DNA from 4 places in the Streptomyces sp. NPDC057445 genome. Region 4 is predicted to be linked to each of the others. Evidence: riboswitches for the same ligand, from Rfam matches in the RefSeq annotation. Region 4 holds a riboswitch; each other region holds the start of a gene.
What was found. Region 4 has a riboswitch for cyclic di-AMP ahead of ACFU5O_RS24020 (C40 family peptidase). Riboswitches for the same ligand answer to the same signal wherever they lie in the genome.
Positions count from the first base shown of each region.

Region 1: another riboswitch for cyclic di-AMP. It lies ahead of ACFU5O_RS30950 (peptidoglycan DD-metalloendopeptidase family protein); the one in region 4 lies ahead of ACFU5O_RS24020 (C40 family peptidase).
Region 2: another riboswitch for cyclic di-AMP. It lies ahead of ACFU5O_RS09915 (NlpC/P60 family protein); the one in region 4 lies ahead of ACFU5O_RS24020 (C40 family peptidase).
Region 3: another riboswitch for cyclic di-AMP. It lies ahead of ACFU5O_RS07010 (peptidoglycan DD-metalloendopeptidase family protein); the one in region 4 lies ahead of ACFU5O_RS24020 (C40 family peptidase).

Region 1 is NZ_JBHVDH010000022.1:15,164-22,671, forward strand. It holds gene lhgO (L-2-hydroxyglutarate oxidase) at 1-326, shown strand, start outside; gene trmB (tRNA (guanosine(46)-N7)-methyltransferase TrmB) at 515-1,336, shown strand; gene ACFU5O_RS30945 (PrsW family intramembrane metalloprotease) at 1,487-2,818, shown strand; gene ACFU5O_RS30950 (peptidoglycan DD-metalloendopeptidase family protein) at 2,910-3,962, opposite strand; cyclic di-AMP (ydaO/yuaA leader) riboswitch at 3,974-4,109, opposite strand; gene ACFU5O_RS30955 (PP2C family protein-serine/threonine phosphatase) at 4,424-5,563, opposite strand; tRNA gene ACFU5O_RS30960 (tRNA-Met) at 5,968-6,041, opposite strand; gene ACFU5O_RS30965 (DUF5988 family protein) at 6,192-6,392, opposite strand; gene ACFU5O_RS30970 (FBP domain-containing protein) at 6,482-6,970, opposite strand; gene ACFU5O_RS30975 (hypothetical protein) at 7,234-7,425, shown strand.
Region 2 is NZ_JBHVDH010000003.1:432,991-440,498, forward strand. It holds gene ACFU5O_RS09905 (M23 family metallopeptidase) at 1-1,160, shown strand, start outside; gene pcrA (DNA helicase PcrA) at 1,410-3,893, opposite strand; cyclic di-AMP (ydaO/yuaA leader) riboswitch at 4,103-4,267, shown strand; gene ACFU5O_RS09915 (NlpC/P60 family protein) at 4,266-5,420, shown strand; gene ACFU5O_RS09920 (hypothetical protein) at 5,560-5,913, opposite strand; gene ACFU5O_RS09925 (NlpC/P60 family protein) at 6,141-7,238, shown strand; gene ACFU5O_RS09930 (alpha/beta hydrolase) at 7,279-7,508, opposite strand, start outside.
Region 3 is NZ_JBHVDH010000002.1:477,899-485,406, reverse strand. It holds gene ACFU5O_RS07020 (STM4011 family radical SAM protein) at 1-349, shown strand, start outside; gene ACFU5O_RS07015 (SGNH/GDSL hydrolase family protein) at 310-1,101, opposite strand; gene ACFU5O_RS07010 (peptidoglycan DD-metalloendopeptidase family protein) at 1,279-2,310, opposite strand; cyclic di-AMP (ydaO/yuaA leader) riboswitch at 2,315-2,471, opposite strand; gene ACFU5O_RS07005 (tyrosine-protein phosphatase) at 3,149-3,964, shown strand; gene ACFU5O_RS07000 (DUF6126 family protein) at 3,981-4,127, opposite strand; gene ACFU5O_RS06995 (helix-turn-helix domain-containing protein) at 4,139-4,774, opposite strand; gene ACFU5O_RS06990 (aspartate aminotransferase family protein) at 4,842-6,227, opposite strand; gene dxs (1-deoxy-D-xylulose-5-phosphate synthase) at 6,224-7,508, opposite strand, start outside.
Region 4 is NZ_JBHVDH010000012.1:82,479-89,986, reverse strand. It holds gene bioB (biotin synthase BioB) at 1-108, opposite strand, end outside; gene ACFU5O_RS24055 (8-amino-7-oxononanoate synthase) at 266-1,405, shown strand; gene ACFU5O_RS24050 (DUF397 domain-containing protein) at 1,413-1,631, opposite strand; gene ACFU5O_RS24045 (helix-turn-helix domain-containing protein) at 1,645-2,502, opposite strand; gene ACFU5O_RS24040 (ATP-binding protein) at 2,777-3,235, shown strand; gene ACFU5O_RS24035 (LysR family transcriptional regulator) at 3,272-4,183, opposite strand; gene ACFU5O_RS24030 (LysE family translocator) at 4,266-4,919, shown strand; gene ACFU5O_RS24025 (DUF6328 family protein) at 4,873-5,391, opposite strand; gene ACFU5O_RS24020 (C40 family peptidase) at 5,526-6,002, opposite strand; cyclic di-AMP (ydaO/yuaA leader) riboswitch at 6,005-6,160, opposite strand; gene ACFU5O_RS24015 (hypothetical protein) at 6,523-6,831, opposite strand; gene ACFU5O_RS24010 (ATP-dependent Clp protease proteolytic subunit) at 6,837-7,472, opposite strand.

The sequences.
Region 1 (7,508 bases), on a different contig from region 4:
CGGGCTCCTGGCGGATAGCCCGCCGCCACTGGCGGTACGGCGCGGGCGAGCTGCACCGCTCCCTGTCGAAGCGGGCCTTCACGGAAGCGGTCCGCCGGCTGCTGCCGATGGTGACGGAGGACGACCTGCGGCCGGCCGCTGCGGGCGTGCGGGCGCAGGCGGTGCTGCGGGACGGCACCCTCGCGGACGACTTCCTCATCCAGGAGACGCACCGCACGGTCCACATCCTGAACGCCCCGTCCCCGGCGGCGACGGCCTCCCTTCCGATCGGCCGCGAAGTGGCCCGGCGGGCGCTCGCGCAGCTCGCGCAGCTCGCGAGGACGTAGGGCCGTAAGGACGTGCGGACGTGCGGATGTGCGGATGTGCGGATGTGCGGATGTGCGACGCAAGACCGTGGGAGTGCGTGGGAGGGCATGACACCGGGAGCAGCGCCGCCAGAGCCGAACCGCGGCTCGCGGAGCCGTGACGCGGGCCACCCGATCGCCGTACCCCGCCGCCGTACAATCAGGGCATTGTGTCTGAGTTCGAGAACGTCACCACCGAAGCTCCCCGGACCGCCGAGGACACCCGGACCGCCGGCGCCCGCGTCGTCGCCGCCCGGGCCAAGGGCGAGCCGCGGTTTCCCGGCGGGCCCGCCGCCGACCCGGCCGGGTCGCATCACGAGCGGCGCATCCGGAGCTTCCAGCCACGCCGCAGCCGGGTGACCGCCGGGCAGGGCGATGCCCTGCAGCGACTGTGGCCCGTATGGGGGCTGGACATCGACGGGCTGCGGACGCTCGATCTCGGCGAGATGTTCGACGGGCTGCCCGTCGTCCTGGAGATCGGCTTCGGCATGGGCGAGGCGACCGCGCAGATGGCAGCCGCGGACGCCGGCGCCGGCGTCCTCGCCGTCGACGTGCACACCCCGGGCCAGGGCAATCTGCTCGGGCTGGCGGAGCGCATGGGCCTGACCAACGTCCGCGTGGCCAACGGTGACGCGATCATCCTGCTGCGCGAGATGCTCGTCCCGGACGCGCTCGACGGGCTCCGGGTCTACTTCCCGGACCCCTGGCCCAAGAAGCGTCATCACAAGCGCCGGCTGATCCAGCCCGACTTCCTCACGCTCGCCGCGAGCCGGATGAAGCCGGGCGCGGTGCTGCACTGCGCGACCGACTGGGAGCCGTACGCCGAGCAGATGCTCGAAGTCCTCTCGGCTCACCCCGACTTCGAGAACACCCAGGAGGACGGCGGCTACACGCCCCGCCCCGCCTTCCGCCCGCTGACCCGGTTCGAGGGCCAGGGCCTCGACAAGGGTCATGTCGTCCACGACCTGCTGTTCCGCCGCAGGGCCCGGTAGCCCGCACCATCCCGGCCGCGAACCTCGTGGCAGCGCACCCGGGCAACCGCGCACCCCGACGGCCGCGCCCCCGTGGCCCGATGGCCTGGTACCTCCGGTAGCCCGGTGACAGCGTCGCGCGTTGTCGGTGCCCCTCGTTAGGGTCTTCGGATGTCCGACTGGTCCCCGCAGCCGCCTCCGGCGGCGCCCCACCCCGCCGTCCCGGTGTGCGACGAACAGCCGCGGTTCGACGCCGTACCGGACCGTGGGCGCTGGCGCTACAAGCCGCGCCGCGCCTTCCGGCACGGCAGGGCCCTGCGCGCCTGGACGGTGATCACCCTGCTCGCCCTCTCGGGACTGGTCATCCTGGCGCTGGTGCGTGAGCAGACCGGCACAGAGGGCCTGCTCGTGGGCCTCGGCCTCGCCCTGCTTCCCGTGCCCCTGCTGCTGGCGGCGTTCCGCTGGCTGGACCGCGTCGAACCCGGCCCCTGGCGCAACCTCGTCTTCGCCTTCGCCTGGGGTGCCTGCGCCGCCGCGCTCGTCGCCATCATCGCGAACTCGTTCGCGACCCAGTGGATAGCGACCGCGACGGCCGATCCGGCATCGGCGGACACGATCGGCGCCACGGTCATCGCACCGGTCGTCGAGGAGAGCGCCAAGGCAGCCGCCGTCCTCCTCATCTTCGTCTTCCGGCGCCAGGACTTCACCGGGATCGTCGACGGCGTCGTCGTGGCCGGCTTCACGGCCACCGGCTTCGCCTTCACCGAGAACATCCTCTATCTCGGCAGCGCGTTCGGGGAGGACCAGGAGTTCGGCCATTCCGGCCTCTCGTCCGTCACCGCAGCGACCTTCTTCGTGCGGATCGTCATGTCCCCGTTCGCGCATCCGCTGTTCACCGTGATGACGGGCATCGGCTTCGGCCTCGCTGCGGTCACCGCCCGGCGGCGGAGGCTGCGCAGGACGGTGCTGCCGCTGCTCGGCCTCGCGCTCGCGATGGGCATACACGCGCTGTGGAACGGCTCGGGGGTGTTCGGCCCCTGGGGCTTCTACGCGGTGTACGTGGCCGTCATGGTCCCGGCCTTCGGGCTGCTGACCTGGCTGGCGATCTGGAACCGGCAGCGAGAGCTGCGTACGGTCGCCACCCAGCTCCCCGCGTACGCGGCGGCCGGCTGGCTCTCCCCCACCGAACCGCTCGCCCTCTCCTCGATGCGGGCGCGCACCGTGGCCCGCGACACGGCCGGCCGCACCCACGGCCCTGCTGCTGCCCGTGCGGTCTCCGAGTACGAGGCCTTCGCGACCTCTCTTGCCTTCCTCCGCCACCGCGCCCACCGGGGCACGGCAGGACCGGACTTCGTGGCACGCGAGCAGGAGCTGCTGCACCACCTCTGGCAGCGCAAGCACGTCGCTTCGCCCGCGCTGGCACACGCGGCGAGGGCGACGGGCCGGGTGTGGGCGCCGCCGCCCTATCTGGACTACGGGGGGTACAACCCGTACCGGGGATAGCGGGCCCGGACCTGGACTCCCGGCCCGGACTCGCGGGGTCCGGAGCCGTACGCACGACCTGGTGCCGTGCGTACGACCGGGACACGAGGAATCAGACGGTGAGGCCCTTGCCCCGCAGCCACGCCGCCGGGTCCACCCCGGCACCGCCGGGCGTGTGCACCTCCAGGTGCAGATGCGGGCCGGTGACGTTACCGGTCGCGCCCACGCGCCCGATCGTCTCGCCCGTCGAGACCGACTGCCCCGCGCCGACGGTCATCGACGACAGGTGGCAGTACCAGACCTCGCTGCCGTCCTCGAGCTCCAGCACGATGCGGTATCCGTACGCTCCCGACCAGCCCGCGGACTTGACGGTCCCTCCGTGCACGGCCTTCGCGGGCGTACCGGTGGGGGCGGCGAAGTCGAGGCCGGTGTGGTAGCCGGAGGACCACATGGAGCCGGCCTCGCCGAACGTCGAGGTGAGCGTGTACGAGGACGTCGGCAGGGAGTAGCTCGCGGCGAGCTTGGCGAGCCGCTCGGCCTCCGCCTTGCGCTCCGCCTCCTCCTCGGCCTGCTGCTTCTCCTTCGCGGCCTTGGCCTCGGCCGCCGTCTGCTGCGCTCTCGCCTCGGCCGCGGCCTTCTCTGCGGCGGCCTTCTCGACGGCCGCCTTCGCCTCGTTGTCGGCCTCGGCCTGCTGCTGCTCGGCCTGCTGGAGGATCCGTGCGCGCAGCGCCTCGCCCGCACCGCCCTGCTGGGTGTCGGCGGCGGAGGCCGTGTCGGCCACGGACATCGCGGTGAGCGGGGCGTCGTTCCGGTTGCCGTCCTGCTCGTCGGAGTCGTCCGACATCAGGGAGCCCACGCCCGGCAGCGACTGGGCGTCCGGGAGGTTGTCCGTGATGGTGTCGGGCAGGGAGATGGAGACCGCCGGCTTGTCCTGCGCGGTGGCTATGCCTCCGGCGCCGACCGCGGCGATGACGCCGACTCCGAGAACGGTGGAGCTCCGGGCGAGTCCGTTGCGCTGCTTGACGACGCGGTGCCTGCCACGGACCGGGCGGACGGTCTCCTCGGTCGGGTTCCATTCCTCCGCCCCGGTGGCCGGGGCCCACTCTGCGGTAGGGACCCACTCGGTGGTGGGGGGTTCTTGGAGGGCAGGCTCGTTGGACGCCACGGAGGCGTTCTCCTTTCCTTCCTTCTCGCCTACCGGGTTAGCTGACGGGTTCGGAGCAGGAAGGTCTCCTACGAGCACCACGAAGTGCCCGATTCACCCCAATTGGTGGTTCCCCGGTTCCCTTGCGGGATTCGGCGCATGCGCACGGTGCCGTCTCTTGCGACGGCTGGGACGACCGCGCTGCGTTATCGAACGTTAATAGACGCGGGGGCCGTATTCCAAGCTGTTCTGGCTGATCATTAACGGTTCCATGGCAGGACTTAACAGTCAGAAATGGAAGGAATCGGGCGAGTTGACGCCTACTCACAGGACACCCCTGCCCTGACGGTGCGTCATATGTTATGCGGAGGGCTGCCTTTCAATTACGTTCCGTCGCAATGCCGAGCTCCGGGGCATCGTCACCTCCCTCGTACGGCTGCGCACGCCTTCGTGGGGCAACGCCCGGCCTCGTGCGGCGACCCTCAGGGGACCACCGGCATCGTGCGGCGCCGCTGCGGCTGCCGCGCCCCGGGCCGGCTGACCGCGAGCAGCGCCATGTCGTCCGTCGCCGCGCCGCCCGTATGCCGTCGCACATCCTCGACGAGCGCGTCCAGCAGCTCCTCCGGGCCGGGAAAGATCCGGCCGTCCAGCCTTGCGCGCGGATCGTAGAAGGCTCCGTGCGTGTCGCGCGCTTCGGTCACGCCGTCCGTGTAGAGCAGCAGTGTCGCCCCGGACGGGAACGGCACGTCGTCCGCGTGATCCGGCCAGTGACCCAGATCGCCCATGCCGAGCGGCAGCGCGTTCCGGCTCGGATCCAGCGTGTCGAGGCCCCCGTCGGCGTACAGCACGAGGGGCGAAGGATGGCCGCGGTTGACCACCCGCACATGTCCCTCCCCGTGCGGGATCTCGGCGAGCACGGCGGTGGTGAACCCCTCGACCGCGTCGAGCCCGGAACGGCGCGTGTCCCGCGCGAGCGCACGCTCCAGGCGCCGCGCGACCCGCTCCAGCGAGGTTTCCTGCTCCGCCGCCTCCCGGAACGCCCCGAGCAGCACCGCCACCGTCTCGACCGCGCCCAGCCCCTTCCCCCGTACGTCCCCGACCACCAGCCTCACGCCGTGCGGGGTGTCCTCCACCGCGAACAGGTCCCCTCCGATGAACGCGTCCTCCTGCGCCGCCTCGTACCGGGCGGCGATGTGCAGCCCACCGATGCGCTCGTCGGGCGTGGGCAGCACGGCCCGCTGGGCGGCCTCCGCGATGACACGCGCGGAGGCGAGGCGCTCGCCGCTGCGGCGCAGAACGCTGTTGATGTAGAGGGCGAGGCCGGAGACCGTGAGCACGGTCAGCACCTCGGTCGTCGCCGGCACCTGCCCCAGGGTGCCGTTGTAGACATGCAGGCCGATCACGAGGGCGACACTGGCGACCGCGCTGAGCAGAGTGCCGCGCCAGGAGAAGAACGGGGCCGCCAGCAGCGGTGCGGCGGCGAAGAACGGCGAAGCCCGGTAGGCCTCCGGGGTGACCAGATCGAAGACCACGCCGATGACCATCACCAGCCAGGGCAGCAGCAGGGCCAGCCGACGGCCGCCGTTGCGCCGTGGCCCGTCGTCGCCTTCTTTCTGCGCCACCAGTGGTCTCCTGCCCGGTCCACACGGCTGCGGACGGTACCCGTCCCCACCCAGGCTGGCCGGAGCCGCGCCGCGCGGCGAGTCGCCGTCGGCCAACCGGGCTATCCACGAGCGTACGTCCGGCGGCGCGGGGCCGCGGTTCACCAGGGGCCCTCCTGGCGACCGCGCCACGGGACGGCAGGTACGGCCGGCAGGTACGGGCCAGCAGGTACGGCCGGCGCGCCCAGGGACGGCGAAGGCGCCCGCGAGGCGCGGCAGGTACGGACCGGCGAGCACGGCAGTTACGGACCGGCGGGTACGTAAAGGTCCAAGGGGGACGTGCCATCCGCCTCCGGAACGGGGCCGGGGCACACGAAAAGCGCCGAGGGCCCGGATCCTGATGGATCCGGGCCCTCGGCGTTCAGTAGCGGGGACAGGATTTGAACCTGCGACCTCTGGGTTATGAGCCCAGCGAGCTACCGAGCTGCTCCACCCCGCGTCGGTGAACACAACCTTACGCCATCGGAAGCAAGATCCACTCCAATTCACGGCTCGGGCGACGTGACGCTCGTCGCTCATGCCTTCGGGCACGCCGACACGGGTCGCGCGCCCTCCACCGGACGCCCGGCCCGAGCCCGCTCGTGGCGGCCTACTCGGCGACCTCTGTGCGCTCCCACCACTCGTACACGGGCAGCCGCCCCTCCGGGCTGTCCTCATGGCGCGACGTGACCTTGAAGTGCTCGTATCCGCCGCGGTGCGGAATCTTCAGCTCCTGTCCGGGAGGAGTGATCGGCACGATCCGCCCCGCAAGATCGTCCGGCCCGCCATGCAGGAGTGCCTTGCTAGTCATACCTCCAGTGTCCCCACCCCGGGAACGGCCCCGCACCTTGTGCGGGACGCGCCAGGTCGGGCGGAGCGGCCCTGGCCGGGCCGAGCAGGTCAGAGCCGGTCGAGGAAAGCGAACAGATTGGCTCTCGTACGCCCGATCTGCTCCTCCACCGTGAGGGACTCCTGGAAGCGCCCGCCGGGCACCGGCACCTTGATGCCTCGTACATAGAGGGAACAGTCCAGGTCGGCGCACATGTATATGCCGACCGAGTTGCCCTCGCGGCCCGCCGGGCCGGTCCTGCGGGCCGTCATGAGCGAGACGCCGTCGGAGGGGTGGGTGGTCAGGCAGAGGGAACACATGCTGCGGTGCAGATTTCCGCGCTGCCGGGACGGGAAGCGCAGCGACACACCGACGAGCCGGCCGTCCCGCTCCGCGACCAGATAGCTCCGGTCGGGCGCCCCGGGGTCGTTCCACCCGAGGAAATCCAGGTGCTCCCAGGGCCTCTCGGCAAGATCGCGCGGTACGGCCAGGCGCTTGGCCTCCCCCTTCGAACAGTTGACGAACGATGCCCGGATGTCCTGTTCGGTCCATGCCTTCATGTCAGCGACGCTACTGCTGCCTATATCTACTAGGCAAGCGACTAATTGCCCTAGGCAAAGCTCATCCGCGACCCCGGCGGGCACCGACCCCGGCGGGCACCGGTCGACACCGGTCGTCACCCGTGCGCCGGTGACGCGCGGTACCTCCCCGGGTCTCGGCGACCTCGGGACGACCGGGAGCGTCGGAGCCGCCCGCGGGCCTCGCTACGGCACCGGCCGCAGGCCCTGGTGACACCCAACCGGCCTGCCACCATGATTGGTTCATGCCACCGCACTGGATAACGTTCGTGCCCGAGAAATCCAATGGCGACGTGACCCTCGGCGATCTTCAGGACTTCGTCAGGCGAGCCGTTGACGCCGGTGTGCCGCTCACGCAGTCGATCGCGACCGAGCCGGAGAAGCTCAACAAACCGCTGAAGTGGGTCGGGGTCGTTGATCCCCTGAAGAAGTCGTGACCGCCGGCACTCAACTCGTACGAGCGCGGCCACCGCTGAGCACGGAGCACGGCTGGAGCAGGGCCGGTCCGCCACGGCCGGGC
Region 2 (7,508 bases), on a different contig from region 4:
CATATGACGCGACCGCCTGGAACTCGGGCACCGAGGCCACCGCCGAACAGGCCACCGACGCCTACCAGGCGCAGTACACGGAGCACACCGAGTACACGGAACACAGCGAGTACGCGGGTCACACCGAGTACGCCGGCTACTACGCCGAGCACAACCCGATCCCGGAACAGTTCTCCCCCGAGGGCGAGTTCGAGGCTCAGCACGAAGACGCTTCCGCCGTCGAACCCGGACCCGAGCTCGAGCACAGCAACGATCCGGCGCCCGGCCCCGAGGCCGAGCAGGACCACGATCACGAGCCCGCCGGCTACGACGACCACGAGTACGAGGGCTACGACGAGACCGAACTCGTCGCCGCCGCGGCCACCGTCACCGCCCCGGTCGTCCCCGCCCGGCCCGTGCGCCGCGCGGGCGGAAGCCGCGGCCGTCGCCGTACCCCCGCCAAGCGTTCGGCCATGCTCACCGTCGCCGTGCCCTCCGCCTGTGTCATGGGCGTCGCCGGTGTCGCGGCGGCCTCGGTCGGCGGGCTCACCGGGGGCGACGAGACGAAGAGCGACAAGACCGCCGTCACCGCGGCCGATCCGGCGTCCGTCAAGCCCGTCGCCGCGAACAGCAAGCTCGACACCCAACTTGCCGCGCTGAGCGCCGATGCCCGCGATTTCGGCGACCGTGCCAGCCGCACCCAGGAGCGGATCGACCTCAAGGCGCGCCAGGACGCCGACCGCAAGAAGCGCGAGGCGGAGGCGGCTCGCCGCGAGGCGCTCCGCCCCAAGTTCGCCCTGCCCGTCAGCCAGCACGGGCTCAGCGCCTACTTCGGCCAGGCCGGCGTCAACTGGATGTCCATGCACACCGGTATCGACTTCCCCGTCTCGTACGGCACTCCGGTGATGGCGGCGACGGACGGCACCGTGCGCACCCAGTGGAACAGCGCGTACGGCAACATGGCGATCGTCACCGCCGCCGACGGCACGGAGACCTGGTACTGCCACCTCAGCAGCACCAAGATCCGCTCGGGCTCGGTCAAGGCCGGCGAAGTCATCGCGTACTCCGGCAACTCGGGCAACTCCACCGGCCCGCATCTGCACTTCGAGGTGCGGCCGGGAGCCGGGTCCGCGATCGACCCGCTCTCGTGGCTGCGCAGCCACGGCCTCAGCCCGTCCTAGGGCCTCTCGTTCGGGATCCTGCCGGGGTCGCGTGCCCTGGCGCCGCATCTGGTGGCTGCGTCGTCGTCGGTCGCCGACGTCCCCCGGCCACCGCCGGGAGGCGCCCCACCGCACGGGATCCTTCCTCCGCCTTGCGATGCCTGCCGCCGGACCCCGCTGACCGATCCGGCCTGATCCGAACAACAGACCCTGGACCGGCCCGCGTCCTTCATGTTCCGCTTGCCGTGACCCGCCGCGGCTCTGTCCCGGCTACAGCTTCTGGACCGGTGCGTACCGCAGCAGCAGCCGCTTGGGCTTCGCGTCCCCGAAGTCGATCGTGGCCTGCGCGTCCGAGCCCGAACCGGTCACCGCCATCACGGTCCCGAGCCCGAACTGGTCGTGCGTGACCCGGTCACCGACCGCCAGCGCGATCACCGGCTTGTCGGTCGTACGCCGCGTCGCGAAGCCCGAAGGGCCGGAACGCGAACGCGACGACGACAGGGAGGACGTGATCCCTGCGGTCGGCCCGGCGGGAGCCGCCATCGGTCCCGTCCGCTTCCACTGCAGATGCGCGTCGGGGATCTCCTCGAGGAACCGCGACGGCGGGTTGTAGGCGGGCTGGCCCCAGGCGCTCCGCATCGACGAACGCGTCAGATAGAGCCGCTCGCGGGCGCGCGTGATGCCCACGTACGCCAGTCGGCGCTCCTCCTCCAGTTCCTTGGTCTGGCCGAGCGCCCTCATGTGCGGGAAGACGCCGTCCTCCATGCCCGTGAGGAACACGACCGGGAACTCCAGGCCCTTGGCCGTGTGCAGCGTCATGAGGGTGATGACGCCGCTGCCTTCCTCGTCCTCGTCCGGGATCTGGTCGGAGTCGGCCACCAGCGCGACCTGCTCGAGGAACTCGGCGAGCGTGCCCGAGCCATCCTCCGCACCGCGCTCCTGCTCGAACTCGAGCGCGACGGCGGCAAGCTCCTGAAGGTTCTCGATGCGTGTCTCGTCCTGCGGGTCGGTCGACGCCTGCAACTCGGCGAGGTACCCCGTGCGTTCGAGCACGGCTTCCAGGACGGTGGCCGGACCGGCGCCCGACTCCACGATCGTGCCGAGCTCCTCCATCAGCGTGTTGAAGCGCTTGACGGCGTTGGCCGACCGGGCCGCCATCCCGTACGCCTCGTCCACCCGCCGCAGCGCCTGCGGGAAGGTGATCTTCTCGCGCAGCGCAAGCGCGTCGATCATCGCTTCGGCGCGGTCGCCGATGCCGCGCTTGGGGACGTTGAGGATGCGGCGCAGTGGGACGTTGTCCTCGGGGTTGGCCAGAACGCGCAGGTAGGCAAGCACATCGCGGACTTCCTTGCGCTCGTAGAAGCGCACGCCGCCGACGACCTTGTAGGGCAGGCCGACCCGGATGAAGATCTCTTCGAAGACACGGGACTGTGCGTTCGTCCGGTAGAAGACGGCGACGTCACCGGCCTTGGCGTGGCCCGCGTCCGTCAGCCGGTCGATCTCGTCGGCGACGAACTGGGCCTCGTCGTGCTCGGTGTCCGCGACATAGCCGGTGATCTGCGAACCCGCGCCCGCGTTCGTCCACAGGTTCTTGGGGCGACGGCTCTCGTTGCGCTCGATGACGGCGTTGGCCGCGGAGAGGATCGTCTGGGTGGAGCGGTAGTTCTGCTCCAGCAGGATCGTGGTGGCGTCCGGGTAGTCCTCCTCGAACTGGAGGATGTTACGGATCGTGGCGCCGCGGAAGGCGTAGATCGACTGGTCGGCGTCACCCACGACGCACAGCTCTGCCGGGGCCAGATCCTCGTATCCCGTGCCGACCAGCTCGCGCACCAGCGTGTACTGGGCGTGGTTGGTGTCCTGGTACTCGTCGACCAGGACGTGGCGGAACCGGCGCCGGTAGTGCTCGGCGACGTCCGGGAACGCCTGGAGCAGATGGACGGTGGTCATGATGATGTCGTCGAAGTCCAGCGCGTTGGCCTCGCGCAGCCGCGCCTGGTACATCCGGTAGGCCTCGGCGAGGGTCTTCTCGAAACCTCCCCCCGAGCCTCCGTCCTGGGAGGTACCCCCGGCCTGGTCGGCGAAGGCCTCCTCGTCGATCAGCTCGTTCTTCAGGTTCGAGATCTTGGCGCTGAAGGACTTCGGCGGGAACTTCTTCGGGTCGAGGTCCAGATCACGGCAGACCAGCGCCATCAGCCGCTTCGAGTCGGCGGCGTCGTAGATCGAGAACGACGACGTGAAGCCGAGCTTCTTGCTCTCCCGGCGCAGGATCCGCACGCAGGCGCTGTGGAAGGTGGAGACCCACATGGCGTTGGCGCGCGGGCCGACGAGGTGCTCGACGCGCTCCTTCATCTCGCCCGCGGCCTTGTTCGTGAACGTGATCGCCAGTATCTGGCCGGGGTGGACACGGCGGGTCCCCAGCAGATGGGCGATCCGGTGGGTCAGCACCCGGGTCTTGCCGGAACCGGCACCGGCCACGATCAGCAGCGGGGAGCCGGTGTGCACGACGGCGGCGCGCTGCTGCTCGTTCAGCCCGTCGAGCAGCGCGGCCGGGTCCACGGCAGGGCGCGGCGCGCCGTCGCGGTAGTGCACGTCCCGCGCCGGAGGCACGTCGAACCTGCCCTCGAAGAGGTCGTGCGGGACCTCCTCGTGGGGTCCGTGGTCGTCATGCTCACCGTGCTCGGGCGGCGGGGGCTCCTCCGAGGCCGAGGTGCGCTGGAGGTCCGCCAGGAAGCTGTCGTCAAAGAGGCTGCTCATCGCTCTACGAGTCTAGGCCGCCGGACCGACAGCCCGCCTCCGCCTTCCACCACAACCCGCCAATCACCATCCGTAGCATGAAAGTCACGACAGGTAAAGGTCACGGAAATGTATCGGGCATATCGCACATCGACCTTCACAGGAGCACCACGATTTGGCTAGCGTGCTCGCCCAGGCAGCCCGTCCCCTCATCGGCGACCAACGCCAATCGGGCAGCCACGCCGAATCCGGGCATTCCGCAAGGAAGTTCGGAACCGGGGACCCACCATGCACAACTGGGGTGAATCGGGCCAAGCTCAACTCGGCCCGTAGGACAGCCTTCCGATCCGTCCGAACCCGACAGCTAACCCGGTAGGCGGTCCACGGAAGGAGATGCCGGCCTTGGCGTCGCATCGCAAGACGCAGCCCCGTACGCGTCCACGTACGAAATCCCCCGCCGTCGGGTTCACGACGGCAGCCCTCGCGGGCGTCACCCTGCTCTCTACCCAGAGCGCCCAGGCCGAACCCCGGCCGAGTGTCGAAGAGGTCCAGAAGAAGGTCGACGACCTCTACCGGCAGGCGGGCACCGCGACCCAGCAGTACAACCAGGCGAAAGAGGACACCGCCGAGCAGCGCCGCGAGGTGGGCCGGCTCCTCGACAATGCCGCCGAGCGCACGGAGTCCCTGAACGAGGCCCGCCGCGAGCTCGGTTCGTACGCGGCCGCCCAGTACCGCACCGGTGCCGTCACGCCGACCGCCGCGCTGCTCCTCGCCGACAGCCCCCAGGACTACTTCGACCAGACCCGCCTGATGGACCGGCTCTCCGACGAACAGCGCGGCGCCGTCGCCGACTTCGAGGAGCAGCAGGCCTCGGCGGCGAAGCAGCGCGCGAAGGCGACCCGGAGCCTGGAGACGCTGACCGCTTCGCAGCAGTCGCTGCGCACCACCAAGGAGACGGTCCAGCGCAAGCTCGCCGAGGCACGGACGCTCCTGTCGAAGCTGACGGCGGAGGAGAAGGCACGGCTGGAAGCGCTGGAGCGCCAACGCGAGGAAGCGGCCCGCCGCAAAGCGGAGGCCAAGGCCAAGGCCGAGGCGGAGCGCCGCGCGAGGGAGCAGGAGCAGCAGCAGGAGCAGGAGCAGGGCACGGCCCCCGGTGCGGAGACGGGGACGGGGTCCGGCACTTCGAGCGGGACATACGCCGCCAAGGCCGAGAAGGTGCTCTCCTTCGCCCGCACCCAGATCGGCAAGCCGTACGTCTGGGGCGCGACCGGGCCCAGCTCCTACGACTGCTCCGGCCTCACCCTGGCCGCCTGGAAGGCCGCAGGGGTCGATCTGCCCCGCACCACCTGGGACCAGGTCAAGGTCGGTCAGCGCGTGGCGACGAAGGATCTCCTCCCCGGTGATCTGGTCTTCTTCTACGACGACATCAGCCACGTCGGCATCTACATCGGCGACGGCAAAATGATCCACGCCCCGAAGCCGGGTGCGAACGTCCGCGAGGAGTCGATCTACTACATGCCGATCTACGGGAGCGTCCGCCCCGCCTAGACCGCCGGCTGCCGCTGCCGCTGCCGCCGCACCCTGCTGTACTCGCGCCGCAACCGGCCTCCGACCGGGGAGAGTTGCGGCGCGATGCGGACGGCCCCCGGAAGGGGAACCTGATCGGTCGCCAGGCCTGCCGGCCGGATCACGTCCAGAGCGTCGCGATGAAGATGTTGACCACCGTCAGGCCGCCCACCGCGCCGAACACCGCCTTGTCCACCTTCTCCTCGTCCCGCTTGACGTAGACCAGGGCGAGGATCACCACCAGCACCGCGAGCTTGATGCCGACCTTGAGGTTGTTCACCGACTGGTCGTCCGCCTCGTTGAGCCCCACCAGCGCAACGCCCGTGACCAGCATCGTCAGCGCGCCGTGCAGCATCGCCGGCGTGAACCGCGCCGTCCCACGGCCCATCGCCTTCATCTGCGTCAGGAAGCCGCCGAGCAGCGCCGCGATACCGATGATGTGCAGGGCGACGAAGACATTGATGAGTACGTCCATGGCACCGGAGCCTAGCCCGAGCGATCCAAAAGCGACCCGGCCGGTCCGACTCTCGCCAATACCGGTCATGACACCTCCCTGGCACATACCGGAGGCCTAGCGTCCTCCCCCAGGTGGCCGACTCCCACCGCCGCCACATGTCCGGGGCGGCGCACTGTCGGCCGCCGCGCCGGCGGACCCGGCGGCGGGCCGTTTCCCCTGTGCGGCCCGCCGCCGATCCGCTCGGCATGAACTGCCGGACTCCGGAAGGACTGGCCCTCGTGGCAGCGCACCGCAAACCCAAGCAGCGCCCGCTCTCCGGCTCTGCTGCCCGTACCGCGCTCACCCTGGCGCTGACCGGTGCCGCGACAAGCACCCTCTTCGACGGCTCAGGGCACGCCGAGCCCGGCCTCACACCCGAGCAGCTGAAGGCGAAGGCCGACAAGCTGTACCAGGAGGCGGAAGAGGCCACCGAGAAGTACAACGGCGCGAAGGAGGCGGCCGGCCGGGCCCGTGATTCGCTGGACAGGCTGAGGGACGAGGCCGCGCGGCGTACGGAGCGGCTCAACGCCTCCCGCAACGCACTCGGCTCGATCGCCACCGCGCAGTACCGGGCGGGCGGCCTCGACCCGGCCGTACAGCTCGCGCTCTCCTCCGACCCCGACGGATATCTGGCCGGGGCGGAACTGGCCGAGCGTGCCGGGGCGCGGCAGACCGCGGCGATCACCGGAATGCGGAAGCAGGCGCGGGAGATGGCCCAGCTGCGGGCGGAGGCGGACGAGCGGCTGGCCGAGCTGACGGCGCGCCGGGCGGAGCTGGCACTGCACCGGACGACGGTACGGAAGAGGCTCGCGGCCGCGCAGTCGGTGCTGGCCCGGATGACGGCCGAGCAGCGCGCCGCGTACGCGGGCGGGGACGGGACGGGAGGCCCCTCTCGGGCCGACCGTGACACCGCCCGTACCGGCGTGACAGATGGAGGACCGGCCGCCGCCACCAACCCCCGTGCCGCCCAAGCCGTCGCCTACGCCTACGGCGCGCTCGGGAAGCCCTACGTCTGGGGCGCGACCGGCCCCTCCGCGTACGACTGCTCGGGGCTCACCCAGGCCGCCTGGCGTTCCGCGGGCGTGTCCCTGCCCCGCACGACGTACACCCAGATCAACGCGGGCCGCAGTGTTCCCCGCTCCCAGCTGGTGCCCGGGGACCTGATCTTCTTCTACTCCGGGATCTCGCACGTGGGGCTCTACATCGGCGGCGGACAGATGATCCACGCCCCGCGCCCGGGTGCGCCCGTCCGGATCGCGCCGATCGACCAGATGCCGTTCGCGGGCGCGACCCGGCCGGTGTAGCCGTCCGGCAGCCCCGGGGCCCGGCCCGGCCCGGGCACGATCAGTGGCCCGCGGACGCCGACGTGGTGGGGGCTCCGTCGGCGGCGACCTGGCGGGACAGCCAGCGGAAGACGTCCGGGATCTGGCGGCTCCACCCCTCGGTGTCATGAGGGCCGCCGACCTCGACGACATCGACGGTGGCCGGCGGCCTGGCCACGGCGCGCAGCGCGAGGCCCGCCTCGAAACCGTCACCCTTCGCCCCGGAGACGTAGAGCGCCGTGCGGGGGGCGA
Region 3 (7,508 bases), on a different contig from region 4:
CCCGCTCTTCCCCTACAGCCGCCACCCGCACCGATCGGCGGGGCTGCCGTGCCGGACGGGCGAGTCGGTGATCTCGGTGGACGGTGAGGGGACGGTACGGCGCTGCCATTTCGTGCGGGCCGAGCTGGGCAATCTCTACGACGGCTCGTTCCGGGCGGCACTGCGGCCGCGCCCCTGCCCTCTCGCCGTGTGCGACTGCCACATCGGCTATGTCCATCTGGAGTCGCTGCCGCTGTACGACGTGTTCGCGGGCGGGGTCCTGGAGCGGATCCCCGCCGCTTCGCAGTACCGGCCCGGCGGGCCCGGCACTCAGAGCGGGAGCAGATCCGGACGCTTCGGCTCCACATGATCGCCGGAGGATTCGCCCCGCAGCCGTCGGCCGATCCACGGCACGAGGTGCTCCCGCGCCCACTGGATGTCGTCACGCCGGACGTCGAACGTGCCGCGCGGCGGCAGCGGCGGCCACGGCTGGTCGGGGTCGGCGGGCACCTCGATGCCGAGCACCTGCGCGGCGCGCAGCGCGACTCGGGTGTGGCCCTCGGGCGAGAGATGGAGCCGGTCGCCGTCCCACGCTCGTCTGTCCTGGACGGACTTGAGCGACCACAGGTCGAGGACGGGGCAGTTGTGGCGGTCGGCGATGGCACGCACATGCGCGGTGTATGTGGCGATCTTGCCGCGCAGATGACGGAGCACGGGCACGCCCCGGGTGTCGAAGCCGGTCGTCACCATGACGGTGCCGACGGCACCGGCAAGGTCGGCGACGGCTCGTTCGAAGCGCTCGGCGACATCGTCCGGGTCGGTGCCGGGACGGATGATGTCGTTGCCTCCCGCGCAGAACGTCACCAGGTCGGGTGCGAGTTCCTTCGCCCGCGGGACCTGCTCCTCCACGATCTGGTCGAGGAGTCGTCCGCGTACGGCGAGATTGGCGTAACGGAACGTGTGCTCCGGTACACGGTCGTCGAGAAGGACCGCAAGGCGGTCCGCCCAGCCCACGAACTGTCCCTCTGGTCCAGGGTCTCCGACGCCCTCGGTGAAGCTGTCACCGATCGCCGCGTACGACCCGAATGCGCCATGTGCTCTTGATCTCGAATCGTCTGCCACGTCGAGACATCATTCACCGGGTGAAGTGACCTACGCCACCGTAGGGAGGGGTTGACGTGGCGTGACATAGACCACCTGGTCAGGTTCTCGCAAAGTGGGAATACGGCGGAACACAGACGTCCGCCACCCCCTCCGTCAGGAAAAGGGGCGGCGGACGTCACTGACGTTACGTCAGCTTCAGATCGACACGCCGTGCTGCCGGAGATAGGCCAGCGGGTCGATGTCCGAGCCGTAGCCCGGTCCGGTGCGGATCTCGAAGTGCAGGTGCGGGCCGGTGGAGTTGCCGGTGGAGCCGGAGAGGCCGATCTGCTCGCCGCCGCGAACGCTCTGGCCGGACGAGATCGAGAGCGAGGAAAGGTGGGCGTACTGCGAGTAGGTGCCGTCGGTGTGCTGGATGACGACCTGGTTGCCGTAGGCGCCGGCCCATCCGGCCGAGACCACGGTGCCCGGGCCCACGGACTTGACCGAGGTACCGACGGAGGCGATGAAGTCGAGACCGGTGTGGTAACCACTGGACCACATGGCACCGGGGGTTCTGTAGGCGGTGCTGATGCTGCCGGTGACCGGAGCGGTGTAGTCGGTGACCTTGCTCGGCGCGGCGGGAGCTGCGGCCGGCGCGGCGGGAGCTGCGGCCGGGGCCGCGGCGGGGGCGGGGGCAGCAGCCGCACCCGAGCCGGGACGGGAGGCGGCGGGCCCGGCGGCGGCCGCAGCACGCTCGGCCGAGCGGGACGAACGCTCCTCCTTGGCCGGAGCAGCGGCCTCCTTGGCCGGAGCAGCGGCCTTCTTCGCCGGAGCAGCGGCCTTGCGCTCCGCCGGGGCCTTCGACTCGGGCTTGCCGCCGATCGTGAGCTTGAGCCCCGGGTGGATCAGTGACGGGTTCTCACCGACGGCCTCGCGATTGTCGGCATACAGCTTCTTCCAACCGCCGTCGAGGTCCTGCTCGGCCGCGATCTTCGAGAGGTAGTCACCGGCGACGACCGTGTAGCTCTTGGGCGCCTTCGGAGCCTTGGGCGTCTGCGGGGCGACGGCCCCCTGGGCGACGGAGGCGACATGACCGGAGGTCACGGCGGGAGCGGACTTCTCCACAGCGTGCGCACCGGCGGTGCCGATGAGCGGGAGTGCGATGGCGGCGCCACCCGTACCGGCGGCGACGAATCCGCGCGTGAACGGGCTGGTCCTCGGACGGCGGTGCTTACCCTTTCCGGGCATGGCGAATTCCTCTCCGGCGCCTGCGAGGTGAGCTGTCGGGTTCGGGCTGGAGATGCCCGGCCGCGCATGCGCGACTTCACCCCTAGCCGTCCGGTACTCCCGGCCGGCGGACTTACCTGGGTCCCCCGCTCCTGCCACACGTGGATGGGTGCGATATTCCGGACGGCGGCAGGATTGGGCGATCCGACCGGATTGCGGTGACCGTAAGCGAGCCGGACCGAGGGGAACAAGCCACCTCATTCGGTCGGCATTCGCCCGCCCGATATCAACACGGAATTTCCGGTCACACTCCGTGGATTCGGGATCTTCGATGTCCTTACGGACAAGGGGAATTGACCGCGGCACACGGCAACAGAACGTCACGAATATGATCCCGCTCACTGCGCGGAGGCCATCTCCCTTGTTACCGGGGCGCGTTATGCGAAAACAGTCAATACGGACAGAAGGGCCATTAGAGACTCATGCCGACAATCTCTAACTTCGCGGATGGAACGCAGCGATCACACATTCCGTCGCCGCAGCCAGGCACCACCGCGTCGAGATCACCCCGGAGCTCCGTGTCCGTTCCGTGATGCAGCAGCAAGGTCGCAGCGGAGTCGTCCCGCAGCCGGTGATGGAGGTCGAGCGCAAGAGCGTGAACGGGACCAGGGAAGGGCGGCCACAGCCCGGAGCAGCGTGCACAGCGGCTCCCCTGCCGGACAGAACCCGGATACGCCCCCACCGACCGCGCTCCCAGAGCCGCAGGAACCGAGATGATTGCCTGAGGAATCAATGTCGTATGGTCAGGATCGCGCCACTGTCGGCGAGCAGTGCCGACCGCAGACACGGAGGAGTCCCCGTGACGCAGCAGCTGCCCCAGGTCCCCTCGACCGAACCTGAGCTCTCCGGCGTGCGCAACTTCCGGGACGTCGGCGGACTGCCGACGGTGGACGGGCGCCAGGTGCGGTACGGCCGGCTCTTCCGCAGCGGTCACCTCGCGCACGCCACCGACAGCGACGCCGCCTTCCTCGCGTCGCTCGGGCTCCACACGATCTTCGACTTCCGCAATGCCGCCGACCACGGGCTGGAGGGCCCGGACGTCGAGCTGCCCGGGGTGCGGAACGTGAACATCCCGCTCAGTGATCCCGCCGACGGCGCGGAGTTCTGGGGGATGGTCCGCGACGGCAACCTCGACCAGCTGAAGTCGATCCTCGCCGACGGCAAGGCGGCCGGCCGCATGTCCGCCTCGTACCGGGTGATGATCAAACACCGCACGGCCGAGCACAGCCGGGTCCTGCACGCGCTGGCGGAGGACAGCGTTCCGGCGCTGATGCACTGTGCGGCCGGCAAGGACCGCGCGGGTCTCTCGATCGCCATCTCGCTGCTCGCGGTGGGGGTGGAGCGGGATGCCATCGAGGCCGACTACCTGAAGTCGAACGACCCGCACCGGCGCTACAAGGTGCGCCGCAGCGACTCCTCCCCCGCGGGGATGTCTCCGGAGGTCATGGAGCTGCTGAGCCCGCTCTTCGACGCCCGGTCCGAGTACCTCGCGGCGGCGTTCGCCACCATCGAGGAGACCTGGGGCAGCACCGAGCGCTACCTCTCCGAGGGACTCGGCGTCTCGTCCGAGACACGCGAGCGGCTGCGCGAGCGGCTGCTGGACGGCTCGGTCTGAGCCCCGCAGCCGCCGGTCAGCTGCCTCCGACGGTGAACAGCAGGTAGAGGAAGGCCGCGAACAGGTGGCCCGCGACCAGATAGGCGAACAGCCGGACGATCAGTCCGACGGGAAACGTCTGCTCCTGGTTCGCGTCGTTCTTCGATGACGGCTTCTTCGGCATGGCCAGTCTCCTCAAGCGTGCGGGTGGGCGTGCGGGTCGGGGCTCTGCAGCAGGGTGTGGACGAAGAGCAGCTCGACCCCACCCGGTGCGACCGCGGCGATACGGTGCGGCGTCAGCGAGTCGAAGTGGGCGCTGTCCCCGGGTTCGAGTTCGTGCACTGTCTCGCCCAGGCCGAGCCGCAGCCGGCCTTCGAGTACGTACAGCCACTCCTCGCCGGGATGGACCCTCACCAGGTCCCCCTGGCCCCCGGCCCCGTGGGGCACCCGGACCCGCAGGGCCTGCATGGCGCGCCCACGGCCACCGGCCTGCTGGTAGGTCCAGCCGTCGGCGGCTGCGTGGCCCGTCCGGTCGCCGCGAATGATCGCGTCGCGTTCCGGATGCAGCTCGCCGAGCAGCTCCCCGACCGTCGTACCGTAGATCCTGGCGAGGGTGAGCAGCATGGGCAGCGACGGCTGCCGGTTGCCGGTCTCCAGCCGGGAGAGATGGGCAGGCGACAGACCGGCGCGCTGCGCCGCGGCCTCAAGGGTGAGGCCCTGTCGACGGCGCAGTTCACGCAGCCGGGGCGCGACCTCGGGCAGTTCGTCGACCGCCTTCGCGGCGGGCTCCTGGCGGTGCGGCCCGGAAGACTGTCCGGCAGAAAGGCTCATGCCGCTATTGGGCCAAAATCTTTCCTCTGAGGCAAGTAACTTGCCTCAGAGGCAAAGGACAGGGGCCTCAGCGATTGGCCACGGCCTGCTTGACGAGTGTCCTGCCGAAGTCCCACATCAGGCCGCTTCCCCCGTGCGCGTCGTCCATGACCGCGGTGAAGGCCTGGACGAAGCGCTCGACCTCGGCCTCGCCGATGATCAGCGGCGGGATCAGCTTGATCACTTCCAGATGGTCACCGGAGACCTGGGTGAGGATCCGGTGCTTCTGCAGCAGCGGCACGACCACCATCTGCGCGAAGAGGCCCTTGCGAGCGGCCTGCAGCACGGTCCACCGGCTGCGCAGCTTCAGGGAGGACGGCCTGCCGAACTCGATGCCGATCATCAGCCCGCGCCCGCGGACGTCCTGCAGCAGTTCGTAGCGCTCGACGAGCGCCGCGAGCCGTGTCCTCAGCAGTTCCCCGGTGATCCGTGCGTTCGCGACGATCTGTTCGTCCTCGATCACCGAGAGGACCGCGAGTCCGGCAGCCATCGCCTGGGCGTTCGAGCCGAAGCTCGCGGAGTGCACCAGCACGCGGTCCATCGACGAGTAGACCTTCTTGAAGATCCAGTCCTTGCCGAGGGTCGCGCCCACCGGCACGTAGCCGCCCGAGAGCGCCTTCGCGACGCACACCAGGTCGGGCTCCACGCCCTCCTCGTGCTGGTAGGCGAAGAAGTCGCCGGTCCTGCCGAGGCCGGTCTGCACCTCGTCGGCGATGAGCAGTGCGTTGTGCCGGTGCAGCAGCTCCTGGGCCGCGGACAGGAACCCGGGCGGCGCCTCGTGCACCCCCTTGCCCTGGATGGGCTCCACCACGAAGCCCGCCACATCGCCCCGCTTCAGCTCCCGCTCCAGCGCGCCGAGATCCCCGAGCTCGATCGCGGTGTCGGGGAGCAGCGGGGCGAAGCCGTCCCGGAAGCCCGCCTCGCCGTTGACCGAGAGCGAGCCTGTGGTCAGCCCGTGGAAGGCGTGCGTGCAGTACACGATCCGCGGCCTGCCGGTCGCGTAGCGGGCGAACTTCAGGGCCGTCTCGACCGCTTCCGTGCCGCTGTTGCCGAAGAAGACCCGGTCGAGATGGGGGCTGTGGGCGAGCAGCTTCTCGGCGAGGAGTCCGGGCAGCGGCGGGCAGTCGAAGCGGGTGAGGTCGGCGAGCGAGGCGTCGAGGACGTCGTGCAGCGCCTTGCGGACGACGGGGTGGTGCCGGCCGAGGCCCATGACCCCGAAGCCCGCGAGCATGTCGAGGTGGTCGTTGCCGTCGGCGTCCCAGAAGTACGCGCCCTCGCCCCGCTCGTATACCTTGTCGAAGCCGATGGTGCGGAGCATGCGCGGCAGCTGGTGGTTGAGATGTCTCGTGTGCAGCTCGTACCGTTCGCCGCCGCGCTCGGCGAGCAGGCGCCCGAGGTCGAAGTCCTTGCTCATCGTCCGTGCTCCTCGGGCTCCCGGGTCGCCTTGCGGCGCGCCAGCGCGGCACTGATCCGGCCCGCGATCTCGACCGGCGTCAGACCGATGTCCGCCAGCACCTCGCCGCGCTTCGCGTGCGCGAGGAACTGATCGGGGATGCCGAACGTCCGCAGCGGTACGTCCACGTCGGCGTCCCGGAGCGCCTGTCCGACGGCCGAGCCGACCCCGCCCGCCCGGCTGTTGTCCTCGACCACCGCGACGAGGCGGTGCCGTCCGGCGAGCGGGGCGAGCTGTTCGTCGACGGGCTTGACCCAGCGCGGGTCGACCACGGTGCAGCGCACGCCGCGGGCCTCCAGCAGCTCGGCGGTCCCCAGACACACGGACGCGAGGGCCCCGACCGAGACCAGCAGCACATCGGCGTGCTCGCTCCGGTGGAGCACGTCCATTCCGCCGATCCGCTCCAGTGCGGGAAACGGCTCGCCCACCGACTCCTTGGGGAAGCGCAGTACGGTCGGCGCGTCACTCACGTCCACGGCCTCTCGCAGCTGTGCCCGCAGCTGGTCGGCGTCGCGCGGGGCGGCGATCCTGAGCCCGGGGACGACCTGGAGGACCGACATGTCCCACATGCCGTTGTGGGAGGCCCCGTCCACGCCGGTGACCCCCGCCCGGTCGAGGACGAAGGTCACCGCGCAACGGTGCAGGGCGACGTCCATCAGGAGCTGGTCGAAGGCGCGGTTGAGGAAGGTGGCGTAGACGGCGACGACGGGGTGGAGACCCCCGGTGGCGAGCCCGGCCGCGGAGACGGCCGCGTGCTGCTCGGCGATGCCGACGTCCCAGACCCGGTCGGGGAAGCGTTCGGCGAACCTCGTCAGGCCGACGGGATGCAGCATGGCCGCGGTGATCGCCACGACGTCGGGCCGTTCTGCACCGATCGCGGCGATCTCGTCCCCGAACACCGAGGTCCACGACGGACCGCCGGCCGGTGCCAGCGGCTCGCAGGTCAGCGGGTCCATCACGCCGACCGTGTGGAAGCGGTCCGCCTCGTCCTCCAGCGCGGGCCGATAGCCACGGCCCTTCTCGGTGAGGCAGTGCACCAGCACCGGTCCGTGGAAGCGTTTGGCCCGGCGCAGCCCCGACTCGACGGCGGCGATGTCGTGGCCGTCGATCGGGCCGATGTACTTCAGCCCCAGATCCTCGAACATCCCCTGGGGGGCGAAGGCGTCCTTGAAGCCCTTCTTGGCGCCGTGCAGCGATTCGTAGAGCGGCTTTCCGACCACCGGTGTGTGCTCGAGGACGTCC
Region 4 (7,508 bases):
CACTTCGAGCAGATCGTCGTCCGAGGTCGCCAGCACGGCGAGCGCTTCTTCACGGGTCGGCAGCTCACGCCGCAGGCCCTTGTCCACCAGCGTGTTCAGGAGATCCATGGCGCAGATCCTCGCCTACCGGACACCCCTCGGCCAAGGAGGAACTCGACAACACGCGCGGATTGAGGTGTGTGTATGGCCACACTCTGACCTCTGCCGCCGCGGGCTAGGGTCTGTTCGCTGCCTACAAAAGGACAGGACCGTCATGCCGCAGTCCATGCCTCAGGATCCCTTCGAGTGGACCGACGACGCGGCGCGCCTGCGTGCGGACGCCGGACTCGTACGTACGCTCCGGCCGCGAACCGCCGACGCCACCCTGCTCGATCTGGCGAGCAACGACTATCTCGGCCTCACCCACAGGCCCGAGATCACCGAGGCGGCGGCAGCGGCCGCTCGCCGCTGGGGCGCCGGCGCCACCGGCTCCCGGCTGGTCACCGGCAGCACCGAACTGCACGCGGAACTCGAGCGTGAGCTCGCCGAGTTCTGCGGGTTCGAGGCCGCGCTGGTGTTCTCCTCCGGCTACGCGGCGAACCTCGCCGCCCTCACGGCGCTGAGCGCGCACGGCTCCCTCATCGTCTCGGACGCGGGCAACCACGCCTCCATCGTGGACGGCTGCAGACTCTCCCGTGCCGAGACGGCCGTGGTCCCGCACGCCGATCCGGAGGCGGTGCGCAAGACACTCGAGGCCCACCCGGGACGGCGCGCCCTGATGGTCACCGACTCGGTCTTCTCGGTGGACGGCGACGCGGCGCCGCTCACCGCACTCGCGGAGGTCTGCCGCGCGCACGGCGCCGCTCTCGTCGTCGACGACGCCCATGGCCTGGGCGTCCTCGGCGAGGGCGGCCGGGGCGCGCTCGACGCCGCGGGGCTCGCGGGAGCCGCAGGGGTCGTCGCGACGTTGACCCTCTCCAAGTCGCTGGGCAGCCAGGGCGGGGCCGTCCTGGGTCCGGCCAGGGTCGTCGACCATCTGATCAACGCCGCACGGACGTTCATCTTCGACACCGGCCTCGCCCCGGCGGCGGCGGGCGCGGCCCTGGCGAGCCTGCGGCTGCTGCGCGGCGAGCCGGCCGTCGCGGACCGCGCCCGGGCCGTCGCCGCCACGCTGTACGAGCGGCTGACGGGCGCGGGGCTGACCGCGGCCCGCCCGGACGCCGCGGTCGTCTCCGTGCGGGCGCCGTCCCCGGAGGCCGCCGTGGGGTGGGCGGCGCAGTGCCGGGCCGAGGGGCTGGCCGTCGGCTGCTTCCGGCCGCCGTCCGTGCCCGACGGAATCTCACGGATCAGGCTGACGGCGCGGGCCGACCTCACGGATCAGCAGGTCGAGGAGGCCGTCGCGGTGGTCCTGACGACTGCTCCCTGAGCGACGGTCAGCGGGTCGCGGCGGCGCGCAGCCCGCGGACGAAGCCGGTCCACGCCTGGGGTGAGAAGCGCAGCGGCGGCCGCCGGACGTTCTTGGAGTCGCGCACGGCCAGCGCGCCGTCGGCGCAACGAGCCGTCTCGACGCAGTTGTTCATTCCCACGCTGCGGCTGCTGCGCCGCCACGGGGTGCAGATCTGGGTGCGTATGCGTGCGTGGTGAGCCGACATGGACGTGCCTTCCCTACGCGCCGTCACCGATCCCGGCGATGAGATCCAACGAGTCCTGGAGCGAGAGCGCATGAGCCTGCATGGTGCGGAAAGCGGCGCCGTACGCCTCGAGGTCTTCTTTGCGCTCCAGGTAGAGGCTACTCGTCAGATGGTCGAGAACAACAACATCCAGATCAGAAGTGGTCGGAAATGAGAAAATAACGAAAGGTCCCGTGAGGCCCGCATAACCTCCCGTGGAGAAGGGAAGCACCTGCAGCCGGACATGGGGCAACTGGGCCATCTCCCGCACCCGCGCCAGCTGTGCGCGCATCACCCGGGGGCCGCCCACCTGACGCCGCAGCACCGCCTCGTCGAGGACCGCGCTGAACCGGAGCGGACGGTCCGCATGCAGCACTTCCTGACGGGTGAGCCGCACCTCGACCAGTGAGTCCACGGTCGCGGCGGACACGCCGTCCAGCGCCGAACGGGTCACCGCCCGTGCGTAGTCCGGCGTCTGCAGCAGGCCGGGCACCACCGAGGTCTCCAGCGTCCGGGCGGCGCCCGCCTGGGACTCCAGACTGATGAAATCCCGGTACTGGGGCGGGATCACCCCGCGATAGGCGTGCCACCAGCCCGTGCCGCCGCCTCCGGCGGAGCCCGCAAGTGTCCCGAGGAGCTCGCGCAGCCGTGGATCCGTGATCCCGTAGGCGTCCAGCAGCCGCACCACATCGGCCGGTTTCACCCCGCTCGCCGCGGTCTCTATGCGGCTCACCTTCGACTGGTGCCACCCCACCAGCCGGGCGGCCTCCCGGCTGGTGAGGCCCACGCCGAGGCGCAACCTGCGCAACTCCTCACCGAGCTTGCGCCTGCGCACCGCTGGACCGTGCCGCATGTCTGCCGCCTCCTTCCGCCCGTCCGGCGAGCCGCCCGGCGGACCGTGGCCACCGCTGACGCAGCCATCAAGTGTGCGCCCAAATCCGTTCTCGCGTAGCAGAGTTCACCGCTTTGAGCGACAGATATATGCATATCTGGGTGGATGGCCGCCGACAGTGGCACCAACGGTGGCACTCTGGGGGCCAGCGCAGTCCGGGGCCGCTCCGGCGCATCACCCGCTATGTGCCGCCACGTGTCGTCATCCGGCCCTGGTGGGAAAGGGACAGCTCGCCATGGCAGATCACCAGGAAGCATCCGTCACTCTGCCGAGCGATCCCGCTTCGGTCTCCGCCGCGCGGAGATACGTCTCCGGTGTCCTCGCCGAATGGGGCCTGCCTGGAGAGGCGGAGACGGCGGACACCGTCCGGCTCATCGTCTCGGAGCTGGCCACCAACGCCGTACAGCACACCTTCGGACAGTCGCCGACCTTCACCGTCGACCTCCGGCTGGAGCGCGAGGAGCGGCTCAGCATCGGTGTCACCGACAGCCATCCGCGCTGGCCGCAGCGGCTGCCCGCGGCCGTTCAGCAGGACAACGGGCGGGGGATGGTGATCATCCGCTGGCTCACCGCCGAGCACGGCGGCCGGCTGTCCGTGATCCCCACCCCGGACGGTGGCAAGACCGTCCGGATCGCCCTGCCGTGGACGCCCGCTCCGGCGCCCGCAGCCGCGGCCGTTCCGGACTTGAACTGAAGCACCAGGGGCCCGGCGACCCGGCGCGGCGCGACCCTATCCGCCGGCCCGCGCGAACCCGGCCCGCAGCAGCGCCCGCAGCGAGCGGGCCGCCGGGCCGGACGCGTCGCCGAGGTGCGCCACGGAGATTGTGCGGCGGAAGGCCGGCGGCTCCAGATGGCGCACCCCGAGCGGACTGGACGCCATCGAAGCCACCATCTCCGGTACGACGGCGACCCCAAGGCCCGCGCTGACCAGCGCGCACACCAGCGCGTAGCCCGGCGACTCGCACACCACTGCCGGGGTCGCACCGGCCTTCGCCAGTGCGTCCTCCACACCCTTGCGCGACGGATGAGAGGGAGCGCTGCTGATCAGCGGCCGACCGGCCAGCTCTTCGACCCTCAGCCGTCCCGAGCCACCCGCCAGCAGCTGACCCGGCGCCGTCACGAGCACCAACTCCTCGACCAGCAGGGGCTCCAGACAGACCCCGGCGGGCAGCGGGAACGGTTCGGCCGGCTCGTACGCATGCGTCAGCGCCAGGTCCACCTCGCCCGAGGCGACCGCCGCGACCCCGTCCGGCGGTTCGTACTCGGCGACCGTCAGCTCCACGTCCGGATGGCTCCGCCGGAAGGAACTGAGCACCGGTGGCAGCAGATGGACGCCGGCCGTGGTGAAGGTGCCGACCCTCAGCCGTCCGCCGGACAGCCCGGCCAGCCGTGCCAGTTCATGGCGCGCCCGGTCCATCTCGTCCAGCACCCGGCGGGCATGTGCGGCCAGCACCTCACCGGCGGGCGTCAGCCGCGCCCCGCGATGGTGGCGCACCAGCAGCGCCGCCCCCGCCTCCCGCTCCAGCTTGGCCAGCTGCTGCGAGAGCGCGGGCGGGGTGAAGCCGAGCCGGGTCGCGGCCCGGGTGATCGAACCGGCCTCGGCGACCGCCACCAGGGCCGCCAGCCTCGTCGGGTCGTACATGGGCGCCCCTTAAGCGTTCCTTCAGGCAGACCTAGAAGATTCCAAATACACACTAAGGGCGCCCATGGTCCAGGCTGGGTCCATGGACGCACAGCTGATCGCCTTCATCGGGGTCGCCGCGGGCATGGTCGCCATGCCGGGCGCCGACTTCGCCGTCGTCGTACGGAGGGCGCTGGGATCCCGCGCCGACGGTGTCGCGGCGGCCCTGGGGGTCGCCGGAGGGCTGCTCGTCCACACCGCGCTCGCCGTCGCCGGACTCGCCGCGTTGCTGGCGGCGGTGCCGGTGCTCTACCGGACGCTGGAGATCGCGGGCGGTGCGTACATCCTTTACCTCGGTGTCCAGGCGCTGCGCAGCGCGCTCGGGCCGCTGCCGGCGTCAGGGCCGGAGCGGGCGTCAGGGCCGGAGCGCGAGGAGCCTGTGACCGGCGCCGGGACCGTGCGCAGTCTGCGTCAGGGTTTCCTGACCAATGTGCTCAACCCCAAGGCGCCCGTGCTCTTCCTCAGCCTGCTGCCGCAGTTCGTACCGGACGGCGCCGCTGTGCTGCCCCGCACCCTGCTGCTGGCCACCATCGTCGTCGTACTCGCACTCGTCTGGTTCCCGCTGGTGGCGTTGCTGGTGGACCGGCTGGGTCGGTGGCTGCGCCGGCCGCGCCCCGCGCGTGCCGTCGAGGGTGTCAGCGGCGGGGCTCTCACCGTCCTCGGTCTGACGCTGGTGACCGCTCCTCTCGCTCAGTGATCCTCCGGCCGAGGGCCCAGGGCAGTGCGCCCCACAGTCCGGCGCAGACGATCAGGGTCACCGCGGCGGCGACAACTCCCTCGGGGGTGCCGTGCACGACATCGACGACGAGCAGCACCGCCGAGGTCAGCGCCAGGGCGAGCACCGCCATGCCGACGCCCGCCAGCCGGGAGGAGACCGAGACGATCTCCTTCTTGGCACCCTTGCGGAACAGGCCACGGTGCACCGCCGCCGGTGCGGTGAACAGCGCCGCGGCCACCACGGCCAGCATCAGCGTCGTCACATACGTGCCGCGCTGGAACGAGTCGAGTGACGGGAACCTGGCCGTGAACGCGAGGGTCAGCAGAAAGGCGAACAGGATCTGTACGCCGGTCTGGACGACCCGCAGCTCCTGGAGCAGCTCGGCGAAATTGCGGTCGGCCCGCTCCAGCTCGGATTCGTCCCGTGGGGCACGGACATGGTCGTCGGGCATATATGACGATTAGCCCATTCTCGACGGAACATGCACCCGATTGGGCCGGTCGGCTGATCCTTCGGCTACGGGCCCGGTGGGGCCGGCGCGAGTGCCCCGACGGGGCCCGGCGCGCCGGCGACCGCGTCCGGCTGTCAGCCCACGCGCCCGTACTTGACGCTCCTGGACCAGATCTTGCTCAGTTTCACGACGGATCCGGTCTTGGGGGAGTGCCAGATCTTTCCGTGACCCGCGTAGATCCCTACGTGGTAGACGCTTCCGCGGTGATGGAAGAACACCAGGTCGCCCACTTGCCGGCTGGATGCGGAGATGTGGCGGGTGCGGTTGTACTGGCCCTGTGCCGTGCGCGGCAGGCGCTTGCCCGCCCTCTTGAACGAGTAGAGGGTGAGTCCGGAGCAGTCGAACCGGTAGGGGCCCGTGGCCCCGTACCGGTACGGGGCGCCCTTCTTCGACGCGGCCACCTTGAGGGCCTTCGAGGCGTGAGCCGAGGCGGCCTGGGCCTCGGGTGCGCCGCCCGGAACGATCAGGGAGCCGCCGACGGCGGCGAGAGTGATGGCCGAGACGGCACCCGTCCGCGAGAGCAGGGACGGACTGTGTGTCTGCGCAGTCATGCGCAACCCTTCGTCAGCCGCCTGTGAAGGATGACCTGTCGGGTTCGGGCCAACGAAGATGCCCGGCCGCGCAAGCGGCTTCACCCCAAGGTCCGGCCGTGTCGGCGGCCGGGCCGTACTGCGTGGGTCCTCCACTCCTGCCGAAGCACTGATGTCGACCAGGCATCCGGTGCGGCGGCAGGACTCGGCGTCCGCCCGGACCGCCCCGCCGCGGTGGCGGGGGCTTGTCGTCCCTGGGATCTTGACGCACGCGCTGCCGGATTTCCGAGTTGAAACGACGTTTTGTGAGGCTCCTCACCACTCATCCATTCAGGTGGATAGGACCATTTGGCCGACTCCGGGTGGCCGCACGACGAGGGCCGTACCAGCGGCGGAACAACCCATTGCGCCGGATGGCTCATCAAACTGCGCAACTCGCACGGCTCTTGTGCCGGAGCCGTCGCTCCACCGGTTGGGCGACACCCACTCGTACGCCTGTGCCGTGTCGTGGAGTGTCCTGCGCGGCCTCACGGACGCCGAGTCAACTGTCGGATTCGGGCGGAACGGTGATTCGCGCCGCCCTCCGCTCCCCGTCCAGCACCCGCAGCGCGCGGGTCAGTGTGCGCGCGTGCAGCTCGCTCTCTCCGCGCGCGTGCATCAGCGCCAGGGCGTCCCGGAGGGCGATCGCCCGCGCGGCGAGTGCCTGCGCGGCGCGGAGAGCGCCGTACGTGTGGATGCCTCTGGCCGGGTTGATACGGCCCAGCTGGTCGACGACTTCGAGATATCGGTCGATGAACTCGCTCTCGGCGCGCGTCAGTGCGGGGAGCGGCGGCAGCTCCGGGGGCAGCACGGGGCTCACCGGGCCCCGTACGAAGCGACCGACGACTTGCGGCTCCTGATGATGTGGTCGACGAGGCCGTACTCCTTGGCGGCGGCGGCATCGAACACGGTGTCCCGCTCGATGTCGGCGCAGATGCGCTCTGTGCTCCGGCCCGTGTGGCGCACCAGCATGGCGGCGACTTGCTCGCGCAGCCTCAGCAACTCCCGCGCCTGGATGTCCAGATCGGTCGGCTGCCCCTGCACGGGCTCGTGCAGCGCGGGCTGCTGCACGACCACCCGCGCGCCCGGCAGGGCCATGCGCTTGCCGGGCGTACCGGCCGCGAGGAGCACCGCGGCCGTGGAGGCGGCCTGGCCCAGACAGGTGGTCGCCACGTCGCAGGTCACCACCTGCATCGTGTCGTAGATCGACGTCATCGCGCTGATGGGGCCGCCGGGGGAGTTGATGTAGAGGCTGATGTCCTGGTCGGGGGCGGCGTACTCGAGATAGAGGAACTGGGCGACGACGTCGTTGGCCGATGTCTCGTCGACCGGTGTGCCGAGGAAGATGATCCGCTCCTCCAGCAGCTTCGAGTAGGGATCGAGCGTGCGGAGTCCGGAGCTGGTGTGCTCGGCGAGCTCCGGCAGGACGTATCGGGCGGAAGAACGGTCCATCTGGTGTACCTCTCCTCGTGCGGAGCCACGGCAGCC